DNA from 2 places in the Flavobacterium sp. 22659 genome. Region 1 is predicted to be linked to the other one. Evidence: riboswitches for the same ligand, from Rfam matches in the RefSeq annotation. Region 1 holds a riboswitch; the other holds the start of a gene.
What was found. A riboswitch is a leader RNA that binds a small molecule or an ion and turns the genes downstream of it on or off. The one in region 1 is predicted to bind S-adenosylmethionine.
Positions count from the first base shown of each region.

Region 2: linked by a shared signal. The riboswitch ahead of ACTJIW_RS02390 (redoxin domain-containing protein) and the one ahead of ACTJIW_RS09315 (homocysteine S-methyltransferase family protein) in region 1 are both predicted to bind S-adenosylmethionine.

Region 1 is NZ_JBQEMU010000007.1:29,282-33,972, forward strand. It holds gene ACTJIW_RS09305 (NAD(P)/FAD-dependent oxidoreductase) at 1-807, shown strand, start outside; gene ACTJIW_RS09310 (hypothetical protein) at 988-1,491, shown strand; SAM riboswitch class I at 1,674-1,790, shown strand; gene ACTJIW_RS09315 (homocysteine S-methyltransferase family protein) at 2,118-3,122, shown strand; gene ACTJIW_RS09320 (hypothetical protein) at 3,151-3,609, shown strand; gene metH (methionine synthase) at 3,875-4,691, shown strand, end outside.
Region 2 is NZ_JBQEMU010000002.1:38,420-43,110, forward strand. It holds gene ACTJIW_RS02385 (aminotransferase class V-fold PLP-dependent enzyme) at 1-934, opposite strand, end outside; gene ACTJIW_RS02390 (redoxin domain-containing protein) at 1,109-2,098, opposite strand; SAM riboswitch class I at 2,335-2,435, opposite strand; gene ACTJIW_RS02395 (NAD(P)H-dependent flavin oxidoreductase) at 2,707-3,792, opposite strand; gene ACTJIW_RS02400 (nuclear transport factor 2 family protein) at 3,809-4,258, opposite strand; gene ACTJIW_RS02405 (SDR family NAD(P)-dependent oxidoreductase) at 4,259-4,691, opposite strand, start outside.

The DNA of each region.
Region 1 (4,691 bases):
GGAGAGCGTGCTGAAACTGTTGAAAAGCAAGAAGACGGAACTTTCATTGTAACATCAAACAAAGGAACTAAATTTCACGCACCAGTTATTGCAATCGCAGGAGGTTTAGGAAGTTTTGAGCCTCGTAAGCCACTTATCGAAGATATCGAGTTTTATGAAGATAAAGGAGTAAAATACTTCATCAAAAATCCTGAGAAATTCAGAGATAAAAGAGTTGTTATTGCAGGAGGAGGAGATTCAGCATTAGACTGGTCAATTTTCTTAGCAAACGTAGCTTCAGAAGTGACTTTAATCCACAGAAGAAACGAATTCAGAGGAGCTTTAGATTCAGTAGAAAAAGTACAGGAATTAAAATCAGCTGGAAAAATTAAATTAATCACTCCAGCAGAAGTTATCGGAATCAATGGTGCTGAGCATGTTGAGTCATTAGATATCGAAGAAAACGGAGCACACCGTAAAATCGAATGTGATTATTTCATCCCGCTTTTCGGATTAACACCAAAATTAGGTCCAATTGGCGACTGGGGATTAGAAATCGAGAAAAATGCCATTAAAGTAAACAATGCATTAGATTACCAAACTAATATTCCAGGAATCTTCGCTATTGGAGACGTAAATACATACCCAGGAAAATTAAAGTTAATCCTTTGTGGTTTCCACGAAGCAACTTTAATGTGCCAGGCTGCATACGGAATCATCAACCCAGGTAAAAAATATGTATTGAAATATACAACAGTTTCTGGTGTAGACGGTTTCGACGGAACTCGTAAAGAAGCTCCAAAAGCGGTTGTGAAAGCGATTGTTTAATCTGAGATGCTGAGGTTCTAAGGGACTAAGACGCTAAGGTTTTTTTATATAGAAAGCTCAAACTTTTAGTTTGGGTTTTTTTTATTTGTATCTTTCAAGTTTATTAAATTTGATAAAAAAATAAAAAATTTTTGCGCTTAAGTTATTGAAAATGATAAAGTTAATTGTGGAAGAAATCAAATGAAAATATACAGTTTAATTTATATTGTTCTTCTAATTCCTATTTGTTCGTTTGCTCAAGTGAGACCAGAAAAATCAGAAGTTCAGAAAATAATCAGAAACAGTAAGGTAGAAATGAAAAAGGGTAAATTTTCTTTGCCTTCAGATAAATCTTGGAAATTTAACAATGCAGACAGTTTGTATTTTAAACAAGATACACTAAACGCTTTTGTGTATAAATCATCAAAACATAAAAACTTCTGTCAATTAATTGATTGGACATTTTATCGAAATAATGCGTTTATTTTAGGTCAAGAATCAAGCTGTGATGAGCCTTCAACTAGAAAAGTTTTGAAACATCCGAGCGACTATTTTACTCTTGCTGTTTATTCTGTAAAAAATGAAACTATGATTGATATTCTTAGATATGACAAAATGATTGTAGAATCTTTTATAGTAATTGGAATAGAAGAGAATAATGATTATTCGAACATAAAACTCATAAGAAGATTTAACGCAAACTAGTTTAGTTATAATTCCCGTCATATCTCAAAAACAAAGTAAAACCAAAACTCAGTATCTTACTTTTTTTGTGTCTGACAGAAACCTTAGCGCCTTAGCGCCTAAGTCCCTCAGAACCTTAGAAAAAAAACATTTGCAAATCGAAACCCTATTTCATACCTTTGCACTGTTCTTAAAATTATTGTCAGTTATCACGAAAGGCGGAGGGATAGACCCGATGAAACCTTAGCAACCCTTTATCATAAAGAAGGTGCTAAATTCTACTTTATACGACATTTTCCAGTATTAAAGATAGATAACACAAATACATACTCGTATTTCTCAAAACTTTTCCAGACAACATACAATATTTACTGAAATAACTCAGTAAAGGAGCGAATCATTGGCGCATTTTTGCAGTCAATAGTTCCCGCTTTTCGTTGCAATCATTTTGCTTTTTAAAGATAAAAGCAAAATGATTTCCTCTTCAATCGGGGCTAATGAGCCAGCAATAGTGCCCTTTTGGAATTAATGTAAAAAAAATATCCGAAGTAAATCGATAGGTTTAAACTTCATAATTATAATAAAAAAACTTAGCATCTTAGTCCCGATAGCTATCGGGATAGTTTTAGAAGCTAAAAAAAGAAGCCATGGCAATAACAATTCAAGAAGCAATAAAAAAAAATATCCTAATCCTTGATGGAGCAATGGGAACAATGTTGCAACGCTATAATTTCTCAGAAGAAGATTTCAGAGGAGAGCGTTTCAAAGATTTCCCGCATCCGTTAAAAGGTAACAACGATTTACTATCCCTAACACAACCACAAGCAATCCGCGATGTTCATGCGGCTTATTATGAAGCTGGTGCTGATATCGTAGAAACCAATACTTTCTCAGGAACGACAATCGGTATGGCCGATTATCATATGGAAGATTTGGTTTACGAATTAAACTACGAATCGGCAAAAATTGCAAGACAAGTAGCCGATGAGTTTACCGCAAAAAATCCTGACAAACCTCGTTTCGTAGCCGGTTCAATCGGACCGACAAACCGTACAGCAAGTATGTCGCCAGATGTAAACGATCCAGGTTACAGAGCCGTAACGTTTGACGATTTACGAATTGCTTACAAACAACAAGCAGAAGCTTTAATGGATGGAGGATGCGATTTACTTTTAGTAGAAACAATCTTCGATACGCTAAATGCAAAAGCTGCGCTTTTTGCAATCGAAGAAGTAAAAGAAGAACGCAACATCGATATTCCAATCATGGTTTCAGGAACAATTACAGATGCTTCTGGAAGAACACTTTCTGGGCAGACTGTTGAAGCTTTCTTGATTTCAGTTTCGCATATTCCGTTATTAAGTGTAGGATTCAATTGCGCTCTTGGAGCCGATTTGTTGAAACCGTATTTAAAAACATTAGCGCATAACACAAGCTTTAATGTGTCGGCACATCCAAACGCAGGTTTACCAAATGCTTTCGGACAATATGACGAAACACCAGAACAGACTCAGGTATTCATTAAAGAGTATTTAGAAGATAATTTAATCAATATCATCGGAGGTTGTTGCGGAACAACGCCAGATCATATTCGATTAATGGCTGAGGTGGCGAAGGATTATAAACCGAGAGTTGCGCCAACTTTTGAATAATTTAGAAAATTTTGTACAAATAAAAATTATGCTAAAAACAAGTAAAATTCTTTTGATTTTTATTTTACTTAATTTTTGTTCTTGTGATAAATTAGATACAAGAGAACTGATTGTTAAAAATAGTTCTGATAAAATAATATATAGTATTCTATCCGAAAATGATAGTATGAATGATTCAGGCTTTTATTATGAATATCAAGATGATTTTAATGAAAGTAAAAGAGAAGATTATGATGCTCCATTTGTTTTCGAGGAAATCATGAGCGGAAAAATGATTGCTAATAGCGATAGACCGAGATATTGGAATAATTATTTTCAAAGATTAGAAGACAAAAAAGCAAGGTTATTTATAGTAGAAAAGGATAGTGTAGATAAATATGGTTGGAAAACAATATTTGCTAACAATATTTACAGTAAAAAATATTTTATCACTCTTGATAAATTGGATAGCCTTAACTGGCAAATTGAATATAAAGGGGATAATTGAGAGAATCGTGAGAATGAATTTCTTATGAAACTGAATTTGCGTGAGGAATAGAAGCGGTTAGCCCACAGCCTGACGAAGGAAGAGCGAGGACTAATAGCGGATAGCCCGGTCCGAAGGGACACGCCCAAAATAAGATTGAAGAATAAATACATAATCCTAAAATAGTTTTTAGGATTTGAAATATTAGAATGAGATTGCTTCGTTCCTCACAAAGACAAGCAAAAAGTAAATTAAATGTTCCATAGGAACAATGGATTGGTAGAAAATGACAGAAAAAAGAAGAGACCTTGTATTATCAGGATTAGAACCGTTGATTATTACGCCGGAAAGTGTTTTCGTGAATGTTGGTGAGCGTACAAACGTAACAGGTTCAAGAAAATTCTTGAGATTAATCAAGGAAGAGAAATATGACGAGGCGCTTGATATTGCAAGACAACAAGTAGAAGGCGGGGCACAGATCATCGATATTAATATGGATGAAGGAATGCTTGACGGAGTTACTGCAATGACTAAATTTTTGAATTTAATTGCTGCAGAACCAGACATTTCGAGAGTGCCGATTATGATCGACAGTTCGAAATGGGAAATCATCGAAGCAGGTCTAAAAGTAGTACAAGGAAAAAGCGTTGTAAACTCGATTTCGTTAAAAGAAGGAGAAGAAGCCTTTATTCACCACGCCAAATTAATCAAACGTTACGGAGCAGCTGCTATTGTAATGGCTTTTGACGAAGTGGGTCAGGCGGATAATTACGATCGTAGAGTGGAAATTTGTCAGCGTTCGTATGATATTTTGGTAAACAAAGTAGGATTCCCTCCGCAGGATATTATTTTCGATTTGAATATTTTCCCAGTTGCAACAGGAATGGAAGAACACCGCCTGAATGCTCTGGACTTTTTTAGAGGAACAAAATGGGTTCGGGAGAATCTTCCGCACGCACATATTAGTGGTGGAGTAAGTAACGTTTCGTTTTCTTTTAGAGGAAACGATACGGTTCGTGAAGCAATGCACTCGGTGTTTTTATACCACGCGATTAAAAACGGAATGACGATGGGAATCGTAAATCCAGAGATGCTTACGATTT
Region 2 (4,691 bases), on a different contig from region 1:
TTCTTATAACCTGCAGAAACCCCGGAGTCCCGCCATCTTCCCTCACTTCTATTACATCGCTGTAACAATATTTTCCTAACGGATTGGTCCATTTTACATTTCCCCCGCCTGGATTATCTGGAAAATCAGATTGGTATAATTTTTCATTAAAAACCAAAATACCGCAGGTTCCGGGTCCGCCCAAAAATTTATGAGGCGAAAAGAAAATTGCATCTAATTGCTGTTCTGGATCTTTTGGATGCATATCAATTTTGACATACGGTGCCGAAGCTGCAAAATCTACAAAACAAAGTCCGCCGTTTTGGTGCATGATTTTAGCTAATTCATGATAAGGCGTAATAATTCCCGTAACATTCGAACAGCCCGTAAATGAACCTATTTTTAAGCTTCTGTCTGCATATTTTTTGATTTCCTGAGAAAGCACCTTCGGATCGACTAAATTATTTTCATCTGGCGGTAAAATCACAACTTCGGCATTTGTTTCATACCACGAAACCTGATTAGAATGATGCTCCATGTGTGTGATAAAAACGACAGGTCTGTCCTGATCTGATTTTGTTCGCAGAGCCATAATACGCTGCAGTTTCGATAAAGCTGCAGTCATACCGCTTCCGGTTGTTATCAAAACATCTGATTGATTGGCGTTAACCGATTTTTTAATGACATCTCTCGCATACTGATACGCATACGTAGACGTTTTTCCTGTTTGACTTGAAAGTGAATGCGTATTGGCAATCATTGGACCTATTTTGTTGAGCATTATATCTTCGATCGGGATATACAGCCTTCCACTGGCAACCCAGTCAGCATATATCAGATTTTGTTCTCCGTAAACCGATTCGAAAGTATGATCAATTCCTACTGTATTTTCTCTAAACTTAGAAAAGTAACATTCAGACTCTGTTGGTTTTGTTGTTGGCTCAATAGCATTCATTTCCTTTATCATTTTAATTAACTAAATTGTATTTGCATGTGTTTTATTCTTCTTTTTGTCATTTCGACGGAGGAGAAATCACACATGTAACTCGACAAAGATTGACGACTTTCTATATGGATTCTCTAGTGTGATTCCTCGTTCCTCGGAATGACAAGATTGCGTATTTCTTTATCAAATTTTACTTTCTAAAAGTCTTTTTAATGTAGATTGTAATTCTTCTCCGTGCAGATTTTTTGCAACGATTATTCCTTTAGAATCTACTAAATAGTTTCCCGGAATAGCTCTTACACCGTACAATTTGGCAACGGCACTGTTCCAGAAAAGTAAATCAGAAACATGTGTCCAGGTTAAATTATCGTCCTGAATTCCTTTAATCCAGTTTTCTTTCTTTTTATCTAATGAGATTCCCACAATATTGAATCCTTTGTCATGAAATTCTTTGTAAGCGGCTACGATATTTGGATTTTCTCTTCGGCATGGACCGCACCATGAAGCCCAAAAATCGACTAAAGTGTAACCTTTTAAATTATCATAGAGACGAACTGGCTTTCCGTTAGGATCATTGGCTGTAAAATCTGGGGCTTTTTTACCTACTGCTAATCCGTCTAAAACAACAGCCAGTTCTTTTAATTCTTTCACGTAAGTGGTATTTTGAAGACTTTTATCCAGCAGGGCAATATTTTGTGTAATCTGCTCAGGTGTTAATCTGTACGACCAATTTCTGTATAAGACATAAGCAGAAACAATAGATTTTGGATGTTCAGTTATAAATTTGCTGATTTCTGGATCTTTGCTCTTTTTATAGGTTTCGAATAAATCCTGAGAAGCTGAACCCTCAACGACAGAAGCAGTATAATATTTCTTCGGACTCAGCTTTACTGTAATTGGTTCTTTTTCAAGGAAAACATACAAAGGCGAACTTTCTGTGTTTACACTTAATCCGTATAATTCAGGCGTTTTTACTTTTGTTTTAAAACTAAAATTTCCGTCTTTTACTTTTACTGAATCTATTGTGGTAAACATTTTATTGTGAAATTTCTGTAAGTAAACGTATTGTGCAACGGTATCGACAACAGTTCCTTTTAATTGTAAATTACTTTCCTGAGCCTGAGTTTGAACAGCTCCAAGAAACAAAGCAAAACCTAATAGTATTTTTTTCATTTTATTTTTAGTTTTTAGATTAGACAAAAGGGTTTCAGGCCGATGAAAAAACCATCAGCAGATTGTATTTTAAAAAGAAGGTTTAAGAGAGAATTCGTGTTTTTACATTCGAAAAACGGCCAGACTATTTTCTTCTAAAATTATATTCAAAAGCTCATAACCGGCGTATAAAATTGATTCTGTTTTCATTTTAATAAATTTTAATGGATGAACTTATTCAGATTTTGAGGAAATCTTTCTTATCTGCCCGCTTATAGCGGAAGGATTTAGCACCTTATTCGGCAACAGGTTGCTAAGACTTCATTGGGCCTATTCCCTCAGTCTTTCTGGATAAGTATCATTATATAATTTTTCTGTGATACAAATATATACTAATTCTACCAAATTAGTCAAGTATAAAATAAGTTTTTTTCATTTTTATTAAAAAAGTGTTATTCAACAAAATATAAATCACTGTATTTAAACTAATTATACCAAAATATAAATTTAAAAGATGCATCAATTTTATAATGGAAATTCATACATCAATCCCAATATGATTGATTAGCTTGTTTTTATAAGACATAAAAAAAACTCATTTCGGTTATGAAATGAGTTTGTATTTAGAATTATGATTTTAATCCATCAAAATAAGCTGTAGTTTCTTCAATCAAAGCATTCATCAAAACAGAAGCTTTAGTATGTTTTAAAATTGGAGAAATCTGACCGCCCCAAAATAATATCATATCCCATTTTTGTTTATCAAGCGCTGCTTTTCGCAGTGGAGCAATAAAAGTAGTCTGTAATGGAAAAGGCAGAATATCTGATTCTTTTCCCATTATATCTTTAGCAAGCCGGCTTGTAATCCCGCGTCCGAGTCTTCCTGTGTAAGCGCGTGAAAGTGTGGTGTATTTTGCAGCATCAGAAAACAGCATTTCTCTGTGAATTGGCAGTGCATTAGATTCGTTTGTAGCTAAAAAAGCGGTTCCTATCTGGGCAGCACTTGCTCCTAAAGTTAAAGCTGCTGCAATTCCTTTTCCATCAGCAATGCCGCCGGCTGCAATTATGGGTGTTTTTATTTTTTCGCGCATTAACTGCAATAGAACAAAAGTTCCGGTTAAAGAAGCTTCAGATTTATCTAAAAAAGAAGGACGATGTCCGCCTGCTTCAAAACCAGAAGCAATAATCATATCAACGCCTTTGCTGTCCAGAAAAACAGCTTCATCGAGAGTTGTTGCTGCTCCAACCGTTACAATTCCTGATCTTCGGCATTGTTCTAAAACATCATCTGAGGGAACGCCAAACATAAAACTGAAAACTTTTGGCTTAACGTCTAAAATAACCTGCAGCTGATTTTCAAATCTAGATTGAAATGGAGCTGGTTTTTCCGGAAGTGCGATTCCAGCTTCATCATAATACGGTTTAAAAACGGCTTTTGTTTTCTCAAACTGTTCATCGGTTAAACCGCCTTCGGGAATATCATGGTCTGAAACCAAAAGATTGATATTATAGGGTTTATTTGTGGCTGCTTTTAACTGTTTATCAATGTCGAAAATTTCCTGCGGACTCATTGTATAAGCTCCATAACCGCCTAATCCGCCTGCATTAGAAACTGCAGCTGTTAATTCTACACTTGATAAATTGCCTCCAAAAGGGCCTTGTAAAATTGGATAATCAATTCCTAAAAGTTCTTTAGCTTTTGTATTGTACCACATTGCTTCAAGATTTAAATTATCTGCTGGTATCAGTCAGCATTTTGTTAACAATCAGCCATCGGCCGTTAATGTTATGGAAAGATAAAAAATCCCGATAATTAAAGTCATACATTTTAACATTTAATTCGGCTACAGCAATAGAATTTACAACGCTTATATGCAGAATTTCTCCTTTAAACGGCTTACCGGAATCCTTTGGACTTTGTCGGTTTTTAACACCATCCAGATACAAATCGACTGTTTTAAAATAAGGCTGTCCTTTTACATCCCCAAACAGGAATGTTCCGGGTTGAAAAACACTTCCTAAAAGTATTTCATCACCTTCATAAATACCTTTAAAATAATAATTTTCTATGGCATCTGTAATAGCCTGAATTTCTATTTGATTTTCCATTTTAATTGTATTTTGAGCTTTTATGCCCTGAAAATTCCAGAGCATAAAAGCAGTTAATAAAATCGTTTTCATTTAATTTAAATTGTGTCCTGCACCTTTTCCGCCGTCAACATTAATAATGGCTCCGGTAATAAAATTACTTTTGGCAACAGTGTAAACCATTTCAGAAACATCATCGGTCTCTCCTACTCTGTTTAATAAATGCAGTCCGGCACTCTGATCAGCATTGTCACCATGCATTGGCGTACGAATTACACCCGGAGCAACAGTATTGACACGAATATTTTGTTTTCCAAATTCGGCCGCTAACTGAATCGTCAAGGCATGAATTGCTCCTTTACTTGAAATAGGTGCCGAAGCGGGCCATCCGCCTAAACCATGATTTACCAATGGCGTTCCGATATTAATTACTACGCCTCCCTGCTGTTTAAGCATTTGCGGAATAACAGATTGAGTTGTGAAATAAGTTCCTTTTAAATTGGTTTTTAGAAAGGTATCTAAATAC